3 regions of the Arthrobacter sp. zg-Y40 genome follow, and region 2 is predicted to be linked to each of the others. Evidence: riboswitches for the same ligand, from Rfam matches in the RefSeq annotation. Region 2 holds a riboswitch; each other region holds the start of a gene.

Evidence for each region. Region 2 has a riboswitch for S-adenosylmethionine ahead of LJ754_RS06260 (cobalamin-independent methionine synthase II family protein). Riboswitches for the same ligand answer to the same signal wherever they lie in the genome.
Region 1: linked by a shared signal. The riboswitch ahead of LJ754_RS02875 (hypothetical protein) and the one ahead of LJ754_RS06260 (cobalamin-independent methionine synthase II family protein) in region 2 are both predicted to bind S-adenosylmethionine.
Region 3: linked by a shared signal. The riboswitch ahead of LJ754_RS16060 (bifunctional o-acetylhomoserine/o-acetylserine sulfhydrylase) and the one ahead of LJ754_RS06260 (cobalamin-independent methionine synthase II family protein) in region 2 are both predicted to bind S-adenosylmethionine.

The regions. Positions count from the first base shown of each region.
Region 1 is NZ_JAJFZS010000001.1:605,164-610,935, reverse strand. It holds gene LJ754_RS02890 (NAD(P)H-hydrate dehydratase) at 1-728, shown strand, start outside; gene LJ754_RS02885 (CPBP family intramembrane glutamic endopeptidase) at 775-1,533, shown strand; gene LJ754_RS02880 (VOC family protein) at 1,644-2,078, opposite strand; gene LJ754_RS02875 (hypothetical protein) at 2,144-2,578, opposite strand; SAM riboswitch class IV at 2,594-2,726, opposite strand; gene LJ754_RS02870 (CU044_5270 family protein) at 3,073-4,188, opposite strand; gene LJ754_RS02865 (RNA polymerase sigma factor) at 4,185-4,712, opposite strand; gene LJ754_RS02860 (LLM class flavin-dependent oxidoreductase) at 5,035-5,772, opposite strand, start outside.
Region 2 is NZ_JAJFZS010000004.1:272,986-278,757, forward strand. It holds gene pgm (phosphoglucomutase (alpha-D-glucose-1,6-bisphosphate-dependent)) at 1-1,317, opposite strand, end outside; gene LJ754_RS06250 (hypothetical protein) at 1,437-1,787, shown strand; gene LJ754_RS06255 (hypothetical protein) at 1,795-2,004, opposite strand; gene LJ754_RS06260 (cobalamin-independent methionine synthase II family protein) at 2,082-3,287, opposite strand; SAM riboswitch class IV at 3,307-3,432, opposite strand; gene LJ754_RS06265 (peptide MFS transporter) at 3,555-4,958, opposite strand; gene LJ754_RS06270 (MsnO8 family LLM class oxidoreductase) at 5,254-5,772, shown strand, end outside.
Region 3 is NZ_JAJFZS010000015.1:158,750-164,521, reverse strand. It holds gene LJ754_RS16070 (endonuclease domain-containing protein) at 1-909, opposite strand, end outside; gene LJ754_RS16065 (VOC family protein) at 1,060-1,710, opposite strand; SAM riboswitch class IV at 1,872-1,988, shown strand; gene LJ754_RS16060 (bifunctional o-acetylhomoserine/o-acetylserine sulfhydrylase) at 2,078-3,394, shown strand; gene metX (homoserine O-acetyltransferase MetX) at 3,402-4,526, shown strand; gene LJ754_RS16050 (VOC family protein) at 4,540-5,313, opposite strand; gene LJ754_RS16045 (SRPBCC family protein) at 5,425-5,772, shown strand, end outside.

The DNA.
Region 1 (5,772 bases), on a different contig from region 2:
GCCTGCGCGTGGGCGCCGGCCGGCTCACCATGGGCGTGGCGGACTCCGTGGCCGTGGCCGTGGCCGTTGCCATTCCCGAATCCGGCGTGGTGGGACTCGCGGAAGCCGACGGCGGCATAGACGGCGGTGCCGCAGGCGGGCTTCTCGCTGCGGACCTGGAATCCGCAGCTGCGGTGGTGATTGGCCCGGGAATGGCCGACGCCGAACAGACTGCGGCCCTGCTGCAATCCGTGGTGCCGCTGTTGGGGGAGAAGACCCAGGTGGTGCTGGATGCCTACGCGCTGGGTGTGCTGCCCGGCCAGCCGAAGCTCGCGGAGGCACTCGCCGGACGGCTGGTCCTGACCCCTAACCGCACCGAGATCCTGCACCTGCTGGGGGATGAAGGCGCGGACGAGGAGTCCCTTGACCTGGCCGAAGCCTCGGCCGAGGTGGCCCGCAAGTATTCGGCCGTGGTCACCGCACAGAACCTCATCACGGCACCGGATGGCTCCAGCTGGGAAGTGCCCGCCGGGAATCCAGGCCTGGGTACGTCCGGTTCGGGTGATGTCCTGGCTGGTGCGGTGGGCGGTTTCCTGGCCCGCGGTGCCACGCCGGAGCAGGCTGCATGCTGGGGCACCTACCTGCACGCCGTGTCGGGGGACCGGCTCTCGGCCTCGCGCGGCCCGCTCAGTTTCCTGGCGCGCGAGCTGCTGGAGGCCATGCCCCCGGTGATCGCGGAGCTGAACTAGGGGGAGCAGGCTGCCCGGGGCCGCTTCGGGCTCCTATCCTTAACTGATGACAGCTAACGAATACCGGGCCCCGTCCGGCCGCCCGCCGGCGCAAATCCCCTGGCTGCCGTACCGCTTCACCCGCAGTGATGCCGTGGCGGCGGGCTACTACGTCCTGTTCCTGCTGTTGCTCAGCTTTGTGCCGATTGACATTCCGGGGCTGTCCACGCTGATCCCGGATCCGCTGGTGGCCGCGTATGTGCTCAACCTGGCCTTCTACGCGGTGGGCGGCGTCCTGGCCCTCATCGCAGCCCGTGCCTATGCGGCACGGGAAGCAAGGATCCTCGCTACCCGGCCGGTCCTTTCAGCGGCGCTGATTCCGATCGGCGTGATCCTCACCATCATCGCTTCCATGGTGGGCCTGATCATCACCGGTGAGGCGGAGACCGCCGTGAACCAGGAGGCCGTGCAGGGCCTGGTTACGCAGATGTCGCCCTGGCTTGTGGTGCCCCTGGTGGTGGTGCTGGCGCCCTTCGTGGAGGAGTACATTTTCCGCCACCTGCTGATCGGCAAGCTCAGCCGCTACTGGAACATCTGGGCTTGCTGCATCCTGTCGGTCCTGTTGTTCGCCTCCATCCACATTGTGGGCAAGGAGTCGCTGTCCCTGCCGGTGCTGATGCCCTATCTGGCCACCGGCGCCGTGCTGGTGGGCATGTACGTGTGGGCCGGGAACAACTTCATGCTGTCCTACGGGGTGCATGCCGCGAAGAACCTGCTTAGCGTGGTGATCATCTATGCCGTGCCGCCGGAGCTGCTGCAGCAGTAGGGTCTCACGGCTGTTTTGGAGGTTCCGCGGACGCCCTCTGTACAGCTGATGCGGGTATTGGCCCTTCCAAGCCGCATCAGCTGTACAGAAGCTGGAAGAGCAGGTGCGCGTCAGCTGATGCAGAACTCGTTGCCCTCGGGATCGGCCATCGTGTACCAGGAGTGCGGGCCCTGACTGGCCTCGTACAGGAAGGATGCACCTCGACCTTCCAATGCGGCCCGGGCTTCGTCCTTGTCCCTGCCCTCCAGCCGCACATCCAGGTGGATTCGATCCTTGACGGTCTTGGGCTCGGGGACGGGCTGGAACAGGATGCGCAGCCGGTCCTCCTGTCCCACCTGATCGGCAGGGCAGATAGCTGCGCCGTCACGCCAGACCCGGACACCGTTGTGCTCAATCACGTCCTCGGGTTTTGCGAAGCCCTGGTCCAGCAAGGACGAGATGAAGCCCTGGTCCGTGGGCTCCAACGTCCAGCCCAAGGTTTCCGCCCACCAATCGGCCTGAGCGTGGGCATCGGTGCAGTCTACGCAGATCTGTATGTTCGTCATGGCCCAGAGCCTAGGAGCGCAGCGCCACCGTCGGCACTGAATTGCGGCCAGCTACCGTCCGCAAGCTAGGAGCCGGGCTTCTCGAGCCGCTCACTTTCGGGTGCCCGGACCGGAGAGCCGTTGCATGGCAGCACCCGCTCCGGCCGGGCCAAGTAGAAAAAAGAGCTCCGGGCTTCGGAGCCAAACCCGCCGGGCACCATCAGCGTGGAATACCGCTGGCACCACTGGGGCGTGTCGACGGCGGCTTCCAACGCGGTTGCGACCGCACCGACATTGTGGAACCACATCAACTGCTGCTGCCCGTCGATAACCAGGTAGATGAGGTCCAGCTGCGGATCCGCGGTGACGGCGACGTCGGCCCAGTGCTCCCAGCCCTGAAGTCGGCGGCCGTGGATCCAATGGATGTTGTGGCCCGGAGCGAAACCGGTGCAGTTGCTCGGGGAGGAACTGTTGAAGTCGGGGTTGTTGAAGCCGGAGTTGCTGACACTGGAAATGCTCACAGTGGGTTCCTTTTCAGGTTGTCCTTGCCTGCAGCGGATGAAGCAGGCCGCTTCGTCATCCGAACCACCCGCCGAACAGTGGGGTTGGTGTGGGGCCAGTCGGAGCTTTTATGCCCGGCGAACCGGGCGAAGGCCACATCTCGTGAAGCTGAAAACTACTGTAGCGGAGGGCGCCGACATTTCGACAGGGGTGCGGGTTTCCGGGTCCCGGGCGGGCTGGGTCCCGGGGCGGGCGCCGCGCGGGTCGGGCGCCGGGCGGGCCGGGTCCCGGGGCGGGCGCCGCGCGGGTCGGGCGCCGGGCGGGCCGGAACGGCGGCAACGAAAACTTCCGCTCGCAGAGCTCGCGAAAGTTATTAAAGCCGCCTAACCCGGCCCGTCCGGTGCCCTGGTGCCGCACCGCGCCTAACCCGGCCCGTCCGGTGCCCGGTGCCCTGTGCCGCAACGACGCTCCGAGCCCCGGGATCCCAGCACCCCCCGAAGGCTGCGGTTAGAACCTACGGGGCCGAGTCCACCACGGAGGTTCTCACCGAAGTCCATGCCGAAACGGTGCCGGCCGGAGCGTTGGGGAAGTCCTGCAGCAGTACGTCCTGTTCGCCGATGACCAGTCCCGAGTCAGGATCGATGATGATGTCGGTCCGTGATGTTCCTTCTGGGTAGGGGATCCCAATGGCGACGCCCGTCCTGCCGTCAACGGTTGCCTGCTTGTCGCTTATGACCACGCCGGGGATCAGTGCAGCGGCCCGATACATGGTTGCGCGCAGGTCGGCGGGGACGGCCCCGGTGCGCAAACCGTCAGCGATGGTTACAAAGGCCTCGGTTTCCGGCGTTTTGCCGGCTCCCTCGGTGCGCTCGTAAATGAGGTCCAGCAGTTCCCGGGGATCCCGGGGCAGGCTTCCGGCTTCGTCGAGGGAGGTGCCGATGATGACCATCGGCGCCTGCCCGTAGAAAGCTCCGCCCGGGCCGCGCTGGATTCCGACCGTCGGGTTCGGCACCCCACCCTTCGGCGGCAGCTGGGCGATCTCGGCGGCCGCCTTCTTGGCGGCGTCGGACGAGGACTCGAGGGGAATCCGCTCTCCGCGGTCCCAGACCCATTCACCGTTCCTGTCTGCCGGTATGTAGAGCTGATCGCTGACGGTTTCCTGCCAGGAAAGGTCGCTGCCGTCGGCCATCTGCTTGCCGCCCCAGGTCAGCTCGGTTGTGTCGATCTTCAGGTACTGGCCGGGCCCCACCAAGGGATCAGAGGTGCGGATAGTGGCGTCAGCCGCGGCGTTCAGGACTTCTGCTGCCTCAGCGGTGGCACCGGGACTGCCGGGCCGGACGACGTCGGCCACCACTATGCCTCCCACCAGCAGAGCCGCAGCGGCGGATGCAAGCAAGAGACGGCGTCGGGCGCGGGGCGCCGTGGTCCTCGGGCCTCCGGCGCGGCGGGCGTTCAGCGGAGGAACGGCGTGCAGGCGGGAGGGCGAGGTGCTTTGCGCCGCCTGCGGAGCGTCCATCACGGCCAGCGACCTGGCTCGGCTGCCGGCCAGCTCCGTTTCGTGAACGGAACGTGCGGGGTCAGCGGATGCAAGTGCGCGGTCAATGCCGCCGGGCATATTGGTATGGCTCATCGTTTCGCTCCTTCTGAAAGTGATTCCGTGTCCAGCAGGCGGCCGAGCGCCTTGCGTGCCCGGTGCAAACGCATCCTGACGGCGGTGGCGCTGGTGTTGAGCAGGTCCGAGACCTCGCTGGAACTGAAACCGTCCCAGTACGTCAGGAGGAGGACCTCCCGCTCATCGGGCCCGAGCCGGGCGAGCGCCTCATGGATGCGGGAGTCGTCGTCGTTCCGCTCGTGGTCGCGTTCAAGCTGGAGGGCTCCGAGGAGGCTCGCGGACCGGGAGGCGGACCGGTCGTGGTTGCGGAGGACGTTTTTCGCGATCCCGAACAGCACCATGACCGAAAGGCTTTCCTCCTGCCCGGTCTTTTCCCAGGCGATCCGAAAGACCTCGGCGCACAGGTCCTCGGCGATGGCGGCGTTTTCGGTTCGGCGCCGGAAGTAGCGGTAGATGCGGTCATGTCCGGCGGCATGGGCGGCCAGGAAACGCTTCTCCCTGTCCACGTCCCGTTGTTCCTTCCGGAAAGTTTCTACACTCATGCCCTGTTAATGTCCGGCAGCCTCCAAAGTGTAACTGCGCGCGCCGAAAGCCCCGGCCGCGTACCAAAGGGAAGCCGTATCGAGCGCAGTAGGTACCGGACACAACGAAGGGGCCTGGCGGAGGCGGCTTTAATATTCCCCGCGAGCTCTGCGAGCGGGGAATTTCGTTGCCGCCGGAGCCAGGCCTCGTAGGTGCCCACGGCCACCGTCCTAGGTGCCGGAGCCAGGCCCCGTGGGTGCCACGGCCACCGTCCTAGGTGCCGGAGCCAGGCCCCGTAGGTGCCCACGTTCCCAGCGAGGCCGGTCAAAGCCAGCGAAAGAGTTACCGCCAGCCTGCCCCCGGCGCCACCAGCTTCACGACGCTTTCCAGCAGCTGCGCGTTGTAGTCCACGCCCAGCTGGTTCGGCACGGTAATCAGCACGGTATCGGCTTCCTGCACGGCGGCGTCGGCGGCCAGTTCAGCAGCGATGACATCCGGTTCGCCGATGTAGCTCTTGCCGAACCGCGCCAAACCGCCGTCGAGATGGCCCACCTGGTCCCGTCCCTCGGCCTGCGCACGGAGCCCGAAATAATGCCGGTCCTCCCCGGTGACCAATGGGATGATGCTGCGGCTGACGGAGACCCGCGGGGTGCCCTGGTGGCCGGCGTCGGCCCAGGCCTGCCGGTACACGGCAATCTGCTCGGCCTGCAGCTGGTCGAACGGGACACCGGTGTCCTCGGTCAGCAGGGTGGAGCTCATCAGGTTCATGCCCTGCTCGCCCGTCCACTTGGCTGTGGCCCGGGTGCCGGATCCCCACCAGATGCGCTCGGGCAGGCCGGGGGACAGCGGATCGATGGGCATGGCTCCGGTGCTGCCGGTCATGGCCGGATCCGCCTGGGCGACGCCGGCACCGGCAATCGCGGCCCGGAACACTTCGGTGTGCTGCCGGGCCATGTCGGCGTCGGTGGATTCCGGCCCCGGCACGTAACCGAAGGACTCATATCCGCGCAGGGCCGGCTCGGGGGATCCCCGGCTGATGCCCAGCTGCAGCCTGCCACCGCTGATCAGGTCCGTGGCCGC
Region 2 (5,772 bases):
GAACCTGTTGGTCAGTTCGCGGTACCGCTGGGACGGGGTCTTGCCGGTCACTGCGGTCATTTCCGAGGCGAGCAGGGCCAGCAGGAGACCGTCCTTGTCGGTGCTCCACGGGCTGGCATCCAGGCGCAGGAAGGAAGCGCCGGCGGATTCCTCGCCGCCGAAAGCGGTCTCGCCGGAGAGCAGGCCCGGGACAAACCACTTGAAGCCCACGGGAACCTCCATCAGCACCCGGCCCAGGTCCGCCGTCACGCGGTCGATCATGGAGGAGGACACCAGGGTCTTGCCCACCATGGCGTCTGCGCTCCAGCCTGAGCGGTTGCGGTAGAGGTAGTCAATGGCCGTGGCCAGGTAGTGGTTCGGGTTCATCAGCCCGCCGTCGGGGGTGACAATGCCGTGCCGGTCGGCGTCGGCGTCGTTGCCCGTGGCTATGTCGTATTCGTCGGCGCGGGCAATCAGGGAGGCCATGGCGTACGGGGAGGAGCAGTCCATGCGGATCTTCTCGTCCCAGTCCAGGGTCATGAATGCCCACTGCGGATCCACGTTGGGGTTCACTACGGTCAGGTTCAGCTGGTGCTGCTCCGCAATGGCGCCCCAGTAGTCCACAGAAGCACCGCCCAGCGGATCGGCGCCGATGTGCAGGCCGGCGCTGCGGATCGCATCCAGGTTCAGCACCGAGGGGAGGTCTTCGACGTAGTTCTGCAGGAAGTCGTACGTGCCCACGGAATCGGCCAGGCGTGCTTCGCCCAGCGGAATGCGCTTCACTCCGTTCAGGCCGGCTTCCAGCAGTTCGTTGGCGCGGTCGGCAATCCAGTTGGTGATGTCCGAACCGGCCGGCCCGCCCGTGGGCGGGTTGTACTTGAAGCCGCCGTCAGCGGGGGGATTGTGCGAGGGCGTCACCACAATGCCGTCGGACTGGTCCGTCCGTGAGGCGTTGTACTTCAGGATGGCGTGGCTGACGGCCGGGGTGGGGGTGAAGCCGTTCCGTGCATCAATGAGCACGTTCACGCCGTTGGCCGCCAGGACCTCCAATGCGGTGTTCTGCGCCGGTTCGGACAGGGCATGGGTATCTTTGCCCATGAACAGGGGTCCGGTGATGCCCGCAGAACGGCGGTACTCAACGATCGCCTGCGTGATGGCGGCAATATGCTGCTCGTTGAAGGCGCCGTTCAGCGATGATCCCCGGTGCCCGGAAGTACCGAACGCAACGCGCTGCGCCACGTTCGAAGGATCCGGTGCGACGTCGTAATAGGCGTCCAACAGCGCGGTGAGATCTACAAGGTCGGATGGTTCAGCGGGTTTTCCTGCACGATTAGACATACCCCTAAGCATGCCAAAGAAACGGCAGGTGCGGCAGACGCCTGCCTACGTGTAAAGCTGCCCGTCCGGCCGTATGCTCGATCGGACAGCCGCGAGGGCGCGGCGGAGAGGGGCACACCATGGCGGCCAGTGCGGTACCGGCGCAGCTTCAGCCCGGAATGCGCCGCGGCACCCGGGCAGCCATGGCGGTCCTGAACATCATCTACGTATGCGCCGCCCCGGTTTTCTGGTTTTTTTGGAGCCAGCGCCGGCAGTTCGAACTCCCGGCCTGGGCCGAGCAGGCCGCCGGATTCGCCGCCGGTGTCCTGCCGGTCCTGGTGTTCCTGGCGGCTTGGCTGAGCGCAGCGGTCCTGTTTAGCCGGGGCCTGCGCCAAGACGGCGGCCGCGCCTTTAACGCCCTGGGCGGCCTGGGCCTGCTGGCGGCGGCCAGCGGAATGCTGGCGCTGGCCGCCGCCGGGCTGGACAGCTAGGAAGCCCTCACTTGTCGTTGTGCTTGGCCTTGAAATTCTCGTTGTCGGAGTTCAGGCCCTGCGCAAGGTTGGAGTGGACCTCCGTGCGCGGGTCGGAGTGGTCCTGGCTGCCGCTGCCGTCGGGAACTTCCGCGGAGGTGGACATCAGGTTTTCCACCGCGTTCTCAATCGGATTCGCGGGCTCGTTCTTAGGGTCGTCGGCTTTCGGATCAGTCATCATCAGCTCCTTGAAGGTAATTCATCAGTAGCCTTACGAATCCCACTCTAGGGCACACCAAGCCTGCCCGCACCGGGTCACCATAGACGGCTGCTGGCCAGCCGCGCACCTTCGCCGAGGGCTTCGAGCTTGGCCGCCGCGATCTGCGGGTGCACGCGGCCGCCCAGCCCGCAGTCCGTAGACGCAATCACGTTTTCGCGGCCGACCAGCCGAGCGAAGCGCTCAATCCGGTCCGCCACCAACTCCGGATGCTCCACTACGTTCGTGGCATGGGAGACGACGCCGGGAATGATCACCTTGCCGCCCGGCAGCTTGGTGTCTTCCCAGACCCGCCATTCGTGCTCGTGCCGTACGTTGCCGGCTTCGAAGCTGTAACCGCCGGCGTTGATCTTCAGCAGGGTGTCCGCCAGGTGCCGAAACTCGATGTCCGTCGTGTGCGGTCCGTGCCAGGAGCCCCAGCACAGGTGGAAGCGGATCTGCTCCTCGGGAAGGCCGCGCAGTGCGTAATTCAGGGCCTCAACCCGGATTTCGGTGAAGCGCAGGTAGTCCTCGACGGACGGCTCGGGATTGATCTGGTCCCAGTTCTCCGCAATGGACGGATCGTCGATCTGCACAATCAGGCCGGCGTCGATAATCGCCTTGTATTCCTCCCGCATCGCGTCCGCGCAGGCGTAGATGAACTCCTCCTCGGTGGCGTAGTACTCGTTGGCGATGCGTGAACAGGAACCGGGGGAAAGCGAGGCGAGGAAACCTTCCTCCAGCCCCGCTGCCGCAAGCCCTGACTTGAGGTTTCGGATGTCGCCGGCAACGGCGTCGTACCCGGTGTATTCCACCTTGCCGGTGACCTTCGGGAAGACCTTCTGGGCGCCGGTGGTGATGCCCGACGACGGGTCGGTGTAGGCCTCGCGGAAGCGCCCGCGGTCGCGGCGGTCACCGAAGCTGGTGAGGACCGGTTTTCCCGGCTCGGAACGGACGGGCTCCATCTCCCAGATGCCGGTCTCCGCCACGGTCAGGCCGCTGAGCCGGGCAAAGGAATAGGACCACCAGGCCCCGTAGTCCACCTCCGCGGACATCGCGTGCCCGTACTCGCCGTCGTTGGGGATGTCGATGCCGGCCCGCTGCTGGCGCAGCACCAGGTCGGCGACGGCGTCGCTGAGCAGTTCGGCATAGCCCCCGGTGTCGGAGGGGTCCGCGTCCCGGGCTGCGTTGGCCGCGAGGAGTTCGGGGGTGCGGGGCAGGGAACCGGCATGGGTGGCCAGGATACGGTCGGTGCTTTTGCGCATGGAAATAATCCTTGGGATTCACGTGCTCTTGCCTGCACCGGATGCCTGGAAAAGGCGGTGCAGGCCGCTTCGTCATCCGAACCACCCGCGAAGCATGGGGTTGGTGCACGGCCAAGTCGGAGCTTGGCGGCCGTGTCTCCTGAAGCTGGTGCCCATCCTAACCACGACGCCGGGCGCAGGCCAAGCATGTGACGGCAGGCAAAAAGAACGGCGGCCCCGGGGTTGCCCGGTGCCGCCGTCCTGGTGGAACTGAAACTGTTGTGCCGGTTAGCGCACGCCGCTCATCAGCTTCTTGATGGCCGGGGTCGCCGCTGCCAGGGCGATGCCCAGGACAATGGCGGTTCCGCCGCTGAACAGGAAGTAGCTGACCTCGGTTTCGGGGTCGTAGAACTGTGCCAGCCAGCCGGCCAGCGTGGTGCCCAGTGAGACCGAAAGGAAGAACAGCGCCACCATCTGGGTCCGGAAAATTTCCGGCGCCAGCTTGGTTGCCACGGACAGGCCGATCGGGGAGATAAACAGCTCCGCGAAGGTGAACAGCAGCAGGATGCCGACGATCGCCAGCAGCGGGGTGCTGTTGGGGCCGCCGCCCGAGAACGGGATGAAGGCCAGGAAGGCCAGGCCCATTACGGCAAGTCCCAGGGAGAACTTCAGCGGCGAGGACGGCTGCCGGTCGCCCAGCTTGGTCCAGACCGCGGCGAAGACGGCCGCGAAGATGATGATGAAGATCGGGTTGATGGACTGCACCCAGGCCGCCGGCATGGTGAAGCCGAAGATGGACCGGTCCAGCGAGGTGTCCGCGTACAGCGCCACCACGGTGAACTGCTGCTGGAACAGGGCCCAGAAAGCGGCGCTGGCGATGAACAGCGGCATGAAGGAGTACACGCGGCGGCGTTCGACGGCGCCCACCTTCGGGCTGCGCAGGATGATCACGAAGTATGCGATCGAGGCAAGGATGGCCACGGTCGCCATGACCACTGCGAGGTTCTCCGCCTTGAGCAGGCCGAAGACCACGGCCAGGGCAACGATGACCACAACGCCGGCGGCAACGCCGCCCATGGTGGCGTACTTGCGGCGCGGCAGCGGGTTGGTCACCTGGTGGGCAGCCTCGGGCAGGTACTTGCGGGTCAGGCCGTACTGGACGAGGCCGATGGCCATGCCAATGGCAGCCAGGCCGAAGCCGTAGTGGAAGCCGAGCTTCACCTGGAGCAGGCCGGTGAGGAGGGGGCCGACCAGGGCGCCGAGGTTGATGCCCATGTAGAAGAGGGAGAAACCGGCGTCGCGCCGTTCATCCTTTTCGTCGTACAGGGTCCCCACCAGCGAAGTGGCGTTGGCTTTGACGCCGCCGGAACCCAGGGCAATCAGGATCAGGCCGGCGGCCAGTCCCACTGCGCCCGGGAGCACGGCCAGCGAAATGTGGCCGAGCACAACAATCGCGGCGGAGTAGAAGAGCACGCGTTCGGATCCGAGGACCCGGTCCGCAAGCCACGCACCAATGATGGTGGACAGGTACACACCACCGCCGTATGCGCCCACCAGTGAGGTGGCGACGGCTTTATCGATGCCAAGGCCGCCCTCGGTGACGCTGTAGTACATGTAGTACAGCAGGATGCCCTGCATGCCGTAGAACGAGAAGCGTTCCCACAACTCGACACTGAAAAGATTGGCCAACATCCGGGGATGGCCGAAGAAGGTTTTACGCGCTTCTTGGACGCCTGGGTTACTGGGGGTATGGCTCACGGATTAATGGTCCCACTCCCCGCGGGGGTAAGCGCCGGGAAAACCGGCGTATTCCGCCCCGAACCGGGCAGGTTTCCCTTAACCATGTGCTGAAGGTCACCCGTTTGCAGGTCGATTTCCGCGAGATTACGTGCAATAGGGCCCCCGTTACGCCCGGATTTTGCGCAAACCCGGGGCGCTGCCTACAAGCAGCCGGAATTCCGGGGGAGTGTGCAGGGTTGCCACCGGTATGCCCACCCGCGTCCCCCTCTCGATCCTTGACCGCGCCAACTCACGGCTGGGCTTTTCCGAGGCCCATGCCCTGCAGGCAGTCCTCGAGCGTGCCGAAGCCGCTGAAGCGCTGGGGTACCGGCGCTTCTGGGTGGCCGAACACCATGCCGTGGCCGGTGTTGCCGGTTCAGCACCGGCGGTGCTGATGGCCGCCCTTGCCGCCCGGACCAGCAGCATCCGCATCGGTTCCGGCGGCATCATGCTGCCCAACCATCCGCCGCTGCTGGTCGCCGAGCAGGCCGCCACCCTGTCCGCCCTCTACCCGGACCGCATTGACCTGGGGCTGGGCCGTTCGGTGGGTTTCACGCAGGCGGTGCGGCGGGCACTAAAGGCAGGAAAGGCTGAGGCCGAACGGTTCGAAGCGGACCTGGCGGAACTGCTGGCCTACCTCGACGGCACGGCACCGATCACGGCGCGGCCGCGGGACTCCGGCCAAACCCCGGTTTTTGTGCTGGCCACCGGAGCGGGTGCCGATATT
Region 3 (5,772 bases), on a different contig from region 2:
CCCCTCCGGATCCTGAGGGGATCCTGTGACGTCGTTCCAGGACCAGCGAATGAACCGCACGCCTGTCGCCCGGATTGCGTCTTCACGCTGTTTCTCGCGTGTCAGCGTCTCCCAGGAAGGCGGCATGCTCTTTCCACTCGGAAACGCCATAGTGCCTCGCCCGTATTTCACAGCACCGTCAAATTCGCCCACGAGCTTTTGCTCCGGCCAATAGAAATCGGTACGGCCAAGGAAGCGCCCACCGGCGGAACGGAACTCGTGCTGCAACTCGGGAGCCGGAAAACCGTGCTTGTGAAGAATTGCACGAGAGAAAGACTCGCCGGGGGATTCAGACCGCGCATCGGCGAAATCTATGACCCTCACCGCTCGAGAGTGCTTCGCCCGGTCCGGAAGCTGTGACGCAACGGCGTGCAGGTAGTCCTTGCTGAGCGACGGAAACTCTCGGGTCGGGTCGGGCCGCAGCACATGGTCCATGGCCGGGACGGCCTGCTCAAAAGGAAGATAGGCAGCCATATCGATGACCGTCTGGGCGCGGGACGTGAGCTGCACACCGTCCCGGCACGCCAGTGGTTCCAAGAGCTTCCGTCTGGTCCATCGCAGGTCGCCGCGGCGCCGGCCGTGGGAGCTGTCGGATGCAAGCAACAGCACTTCCGGTGGGGAACCGATGACGGGAATCCCCCACATTGCTGCCGCTGATTCCTGGAGCAGCACCCTTGACCCTGATCCGCTCTCCAGTGCCGCAACAATCCGCAAGCGGTCCCGTTCCCAGCGGGGCATGTGGGCCCAGGCAGCAGCACCGACGTAGACGCCCCGCCGTATCCGCACCAATTCGCCTGCGGCGCAGCGCAGCGCCAGTGGTTTAGCCAGGGTGTTCGCGGTGTCGGCCGCAAAGAGAAGTTCCTGATCCATGGAAACAGGCATACGGCGTGCACGGTTTTCCGGCGAGCGTGCCGTTGCGCACTGTGGAAAGTTTGGCAGGTTAGAGGAATCGACCGGTTTGGGTTGCTGCTGCCGCTTCCAACCGGCAGCAGAAATCCAACCCGGCAGGAAAACCCGACCCTAGATCTCGACGGGACCCTTGCTGGTGTCGAAGGTTACCGACATAACGCCCGGTGTGCCGGCCGGAGCAATCCAGGTGACGCCGACGCCGTCCAGCGGCTCCTCGACACGGGTGCCCAGCCAGTCGCTGACCCGGGCGGCGGAACCGGCAATGGTCAGCGAGCTCAGCTTCACGGAGCCGGGCATGCCGGGAATGGCGTTGGACGGGTGCAGTGCCTCGGTCCCGTCATCCCAGCGCAGCAGGTAGGGCACCTGCGGATCGGCAATCAGGCCGTTGATGCCGATCTGCTGCCAGGTCAGCTCCTGGCCGTCCGGAAACTTCCGGTTGCCCGGCACGGAGGAACGGCCCAGCCGCTCTTCGAAGGGCGAGAGGTCATCCACCGCAACACACCAGCCCATCCAGCCGCCGCCGGATTCGGAGCGCTGGCGCACGGCCTGGCCGAAGGGGGCCTTGTCCGATGCCGGGTGGTTGAGCACCTCCACAACCTCGACGTACTGGTTGTTGGCCAGGGGGAGGATCATATTGCGGGTACCGAATCGGGGGTGGACGCCACCCTTAACGAAGTCGGCGCCGAGGGCAGCAGCAATCCTCTCGGTGGTGGCCAAAAGACCGTCAGATTCACAGGCGTAAGAAACATGATCCAAGCGCATGCGGCTCATTGTGGCACGTTGTGACCACCGTCTCGACTTAGGACCTCCTTACCGCCAATTTCAGTGCCGGCGGAAGCGAAACTGCGGATCGGGGCGCCACCGGGTTTCACGCAAAGTCATGAAGGTTGCGCTGGGCCCGGCTATCGGTTTTCATAGGTGCAGGTCATGAGTGCCAGCAGATAGCCCCGGCTTGCTGGCCGGCAACCCTCCAACCGCGGTGGGGTGCCCCGGGTGAAGACCTGGCTGTACGCCAAGAGGGCGTCCGGCAAGCGCGGGCCCCGCAGCCCTACCGGAATTCCGGTGTGCACGTTCGTGTACCCAAAACCGGAACGACGGCGTTGTGCGGCCCCTGGTATGAGGGAGCATCATGAGTGCAGATTGGTCTTTTGAAACCCGCCAGATCCACGTAGGCCAGGAGCCCGACGCCGTCACCGGCGCGCGTGCCTTGCCGATCTATCAGACGTCGTCCTTTGTGTTTCCCAGCGCTGAGGCCGCCGCGAACCGGTTCGCGCTGGCCGAACTGGAACCCATCTATACCCGGATCGGCAACCCGACCCAGGAAGCGGTGGAAAACCGGATCGCTTCCCTGGAGGGCGGCGTCGGCGCGCTGCTGCTGGCCTCGGGGCAGGCAGCGGAAACCTTTGCGCTGCTCAACGTAGCCCATGCCGGTGACCACATCGTGGCCAGTCCCAGCCTGTACGGCGGCACCTACAACCTGCTTCGGCACACGTTGAAGAAGTTCGGGATCGACACCACGTTTGTGCAGGACCCGGATGACCTTCAGCAGTGGCGGGCAGCGGTGCAGCCCAACACCAAGGCGTTCTTCGGCGAGGTGGTCTCCAACCCGCGGCAGGACGTGCTGGACCTGGAGGGCATCAGCGCCGTCGCGCACGACGCCGGCGTTCCCCTGATTGTGGACAACACCCTCTCCACGCCGTACCTGATCCGGCCGATTGAGTGGGGTGCGGACATTGTGGTGCATTCGGCCACCAAGTATCTGGGCGGGCACGGGACTTCCATTGCCGGAGTGATCGTGGATTCGGGCAACTTCGACTTCGCCGCCGACCCGGAGAAGTTCCCCGGCTTCAACACCCCCGATGAGAGCTACAACGGCCTGGTCTATGCCCGGGACCTGGGCGTGAACGGTGCGCTGGGCGCCAACCTGGCCTATATCCTCAAGGCCCGGGTGCAGCTGCTGCGCGACCTCGGTTCGGCGGTGTCCCCGTTCAACGCGTTCCTCGTTGCGCAGGGACTGGAAACCCTGAGCCTGCGGGTGGAGCGGCACGTAGCCAACGCCGTCGCCGTTGCCAACTGGCTCGAGGGGCACGACGACGTCGTCTCGGTGGCGTACGCGGGTCTGGAATCCAGTCCCTGGTTTGAGCGCGGACGCAAGTACGGTCCGCGCGGCACCGGCGCGATTGTGTCCTTCGAGATCGACGGCGGGGTGGACGCCGGGAAGCGGTTTGTCGACGGACTGGAACTGCATTCCCACGTGGCCAACGTGGGGGACGTGCGCTCGCTGGTCATTCACCCGGCGTCGACCACACACAGCCAGCTCGGTGCAGAGGCGCAGCTGGCGGCAGGGGTCAGCCCGGGGCTGGTGCGGCTGTCCGTGGGCATTGAACACATCGATGACATCCTGGCGGACCTCGATGCCGGCTTCCGGGCCGCCAAGGGAGCCTGAGCCTTCCGTGGCGATCCGGCACCCCGCTCTGCAGCACCCCGTCACCGACCGGGACGGGGTGCTGCAGTTCGCCTCCATTGGCGGACTCGACCTGGAAACGGGCGGTTACCTGCCCGACGTCGTCCTCGGTTACGAAACGTGGGGACGGCTCGACGCCGATGCCGGCAACGCAGTGTTTATTGCCCATGCGCTGACCGGCAGCACCCATGTGGCCCGCGGCGATACGGATGAACCGGGCTGGTGGGATGACCTGGTGGGGCCGGGCAAAACCGTGGACACCAACCGGTTCTATGTGGTGGCCGCGAACATGCTGGGCGGTTGCTACGGTTCCACCGGTCCCTCGTCCCCGGATCCGCAGGGACTGCCCTGGGGATCCCGGTTCCCGTTTGTTACCGTCCGCGACTCGGTGCGCGCCGAGGCACGGCTGGCCGACCTGCTCGGAATCCGGGCCTGGCACACCGTGCTGGGCGGTTCGCTCGGGGGAGCACGGGCCTTGGAATGGGCGGTTACCGAACCCGGGCGGGTGAAACGCTGTGCCGTCATTGCGGCGACGGCGGCCAGCACCGCGGAGCAGATCGCTTTTGCCCAGGCGCAGCTGGCCGCGATCCGGCTGGACCCGGCGTTCAACGGCGGGGACTACTACAACGGTGCCCCGCCGCTGGCCGGGCTCGGGCTGGCACGGCGGATTGCGCACATCACCTACCGGTCCGAGCCGGAGCTGGAGTACCGGTTCGGGCGCAGTCCGCAGGGAACCGAGGACCCGTTCGGTTCCGCGCTCCCGGCACAGAGGGGCCGCTACGCGGTGGAAAGCTACCTGGACCACCAGGCGGAAAAACTCGTGGACCGCTTTGACGCCAACACCTATCTGGTGCTCACTGAAGCGCTCGCGGGGCACGACGTCGCGCGCGGACGAGGATCCCTGCGCGAGGCACTGCGGGGGACCGGTGCCGAGTTTTTCATCGCGGCGGTCGAGTCGGACCGGCTGTACTTTCCACAGCAGTCAGCCGACCTGGCCGCGGCCCTGCCCCGGGGTACCTCCGTGCACCTGATCCGGGCACCGATAGGGCATGACGGTTTCCTGACCAACGCGCAGGAGATTTCCGGCCCGCTCCGGGCGGCGTTTTTCGCGTGAGCCGCGGGGCGGGCTAGTCTGCCTCGGCCTCCATCAGCCAGAAGGCTGCACCGGTGGGATCAGCCAGCTGGACCATCCGGCCGTAAGGGGAGTCTTCGGGCGGGGTGAGCACCGCCCCGCCCAGTTCCTCGGCCAGGTCGGCAGCGGCGTCGACGTCGGTGTGCCCGAAGTAGAGCTCCCAGTGCGAGGGGATCCCGTCGGGCAGGTCCGCGGCGCCGTCCATCACGCCGGCTACTGGCCGGCCGTTGCTCTGGACGGTGGTGTACCGGAAGTCGGCGGTATCGGAGAGGACTTCGGTCTCCCACCCGAAGACGTCCCGGTAGAACCGCAGGGCGGCCGGATAGTCGCTGGTCAGCAGCTCGTACCAGACCGGTGCCCCCGCCTCGTCGATCCGCGCGAATCCGGGATGGTCCGCCGGCTGCCAGATGCCGATGGTTCCTCCGGACGGGTCACCGAGCAGGGCCATTGATCCCTTGGTCCCCACCTGCTGCGGATCCAGCATCACCTGCCCGCCGGCCTCGGCAGCCGCATCCGCTGAACCGGCGGCATCCCCGAAAGCCAGGTATACCGTCCAGGTATCCGGGTAGGCGGTTTCGGGGGAGTTGGGCATCAGTCCGGCCACCGCCGAGCCCCGATGGAGGAAGTCGGCATACCCGCCCGGTTCGGACACAGCAGCCTCCCACCCCAGCAACCCGGCGTAAAACTCCCTGGCCCGCTGCGGGTCGGAGCTGGCCAGGTCCGCCCAGCACGGGGCGCCGGCGGGAAACGGGGCGGACACTTCGGGCATGGCAGTCCTGCTCTCGGGTGGGGGCCGGGAGTCCCAGCTATATCAACTGGGCCCGCCGGGCAACAGGGCGGTGCCCTTGCCAGCAGGGCCTATCCGTGCGAAAACAATGCCATGACTGACCGGATCCATCTGCAGGGGCGGGCCCAGTGCTCGCCGCAGGCCCTTTGGCATGCACTCGTTGACAACCGGGCGGCGTGGTGGCCGGACATGGATTTCTCGCCGCATCCCGGCTCTCCGCTGCAGGAGCGCTGGATGGAGGACGGGGTGGAGCATACGGCCAGCGGCACGGTCCTGGCCGTGGCCCCGGGCCGCCTTTTTTCCTTCCGCTGGACAGCTCCGGACTGGGAGGCGCACACAGTGGTCAGCTTTGAACTCACGCCGGCGGACGACGACGGCGGGGAGGGCAGCGCGACCGACGTCGCCGTCACCGAGAGCGGGTTCGCCGCCCTGAAATCGGGG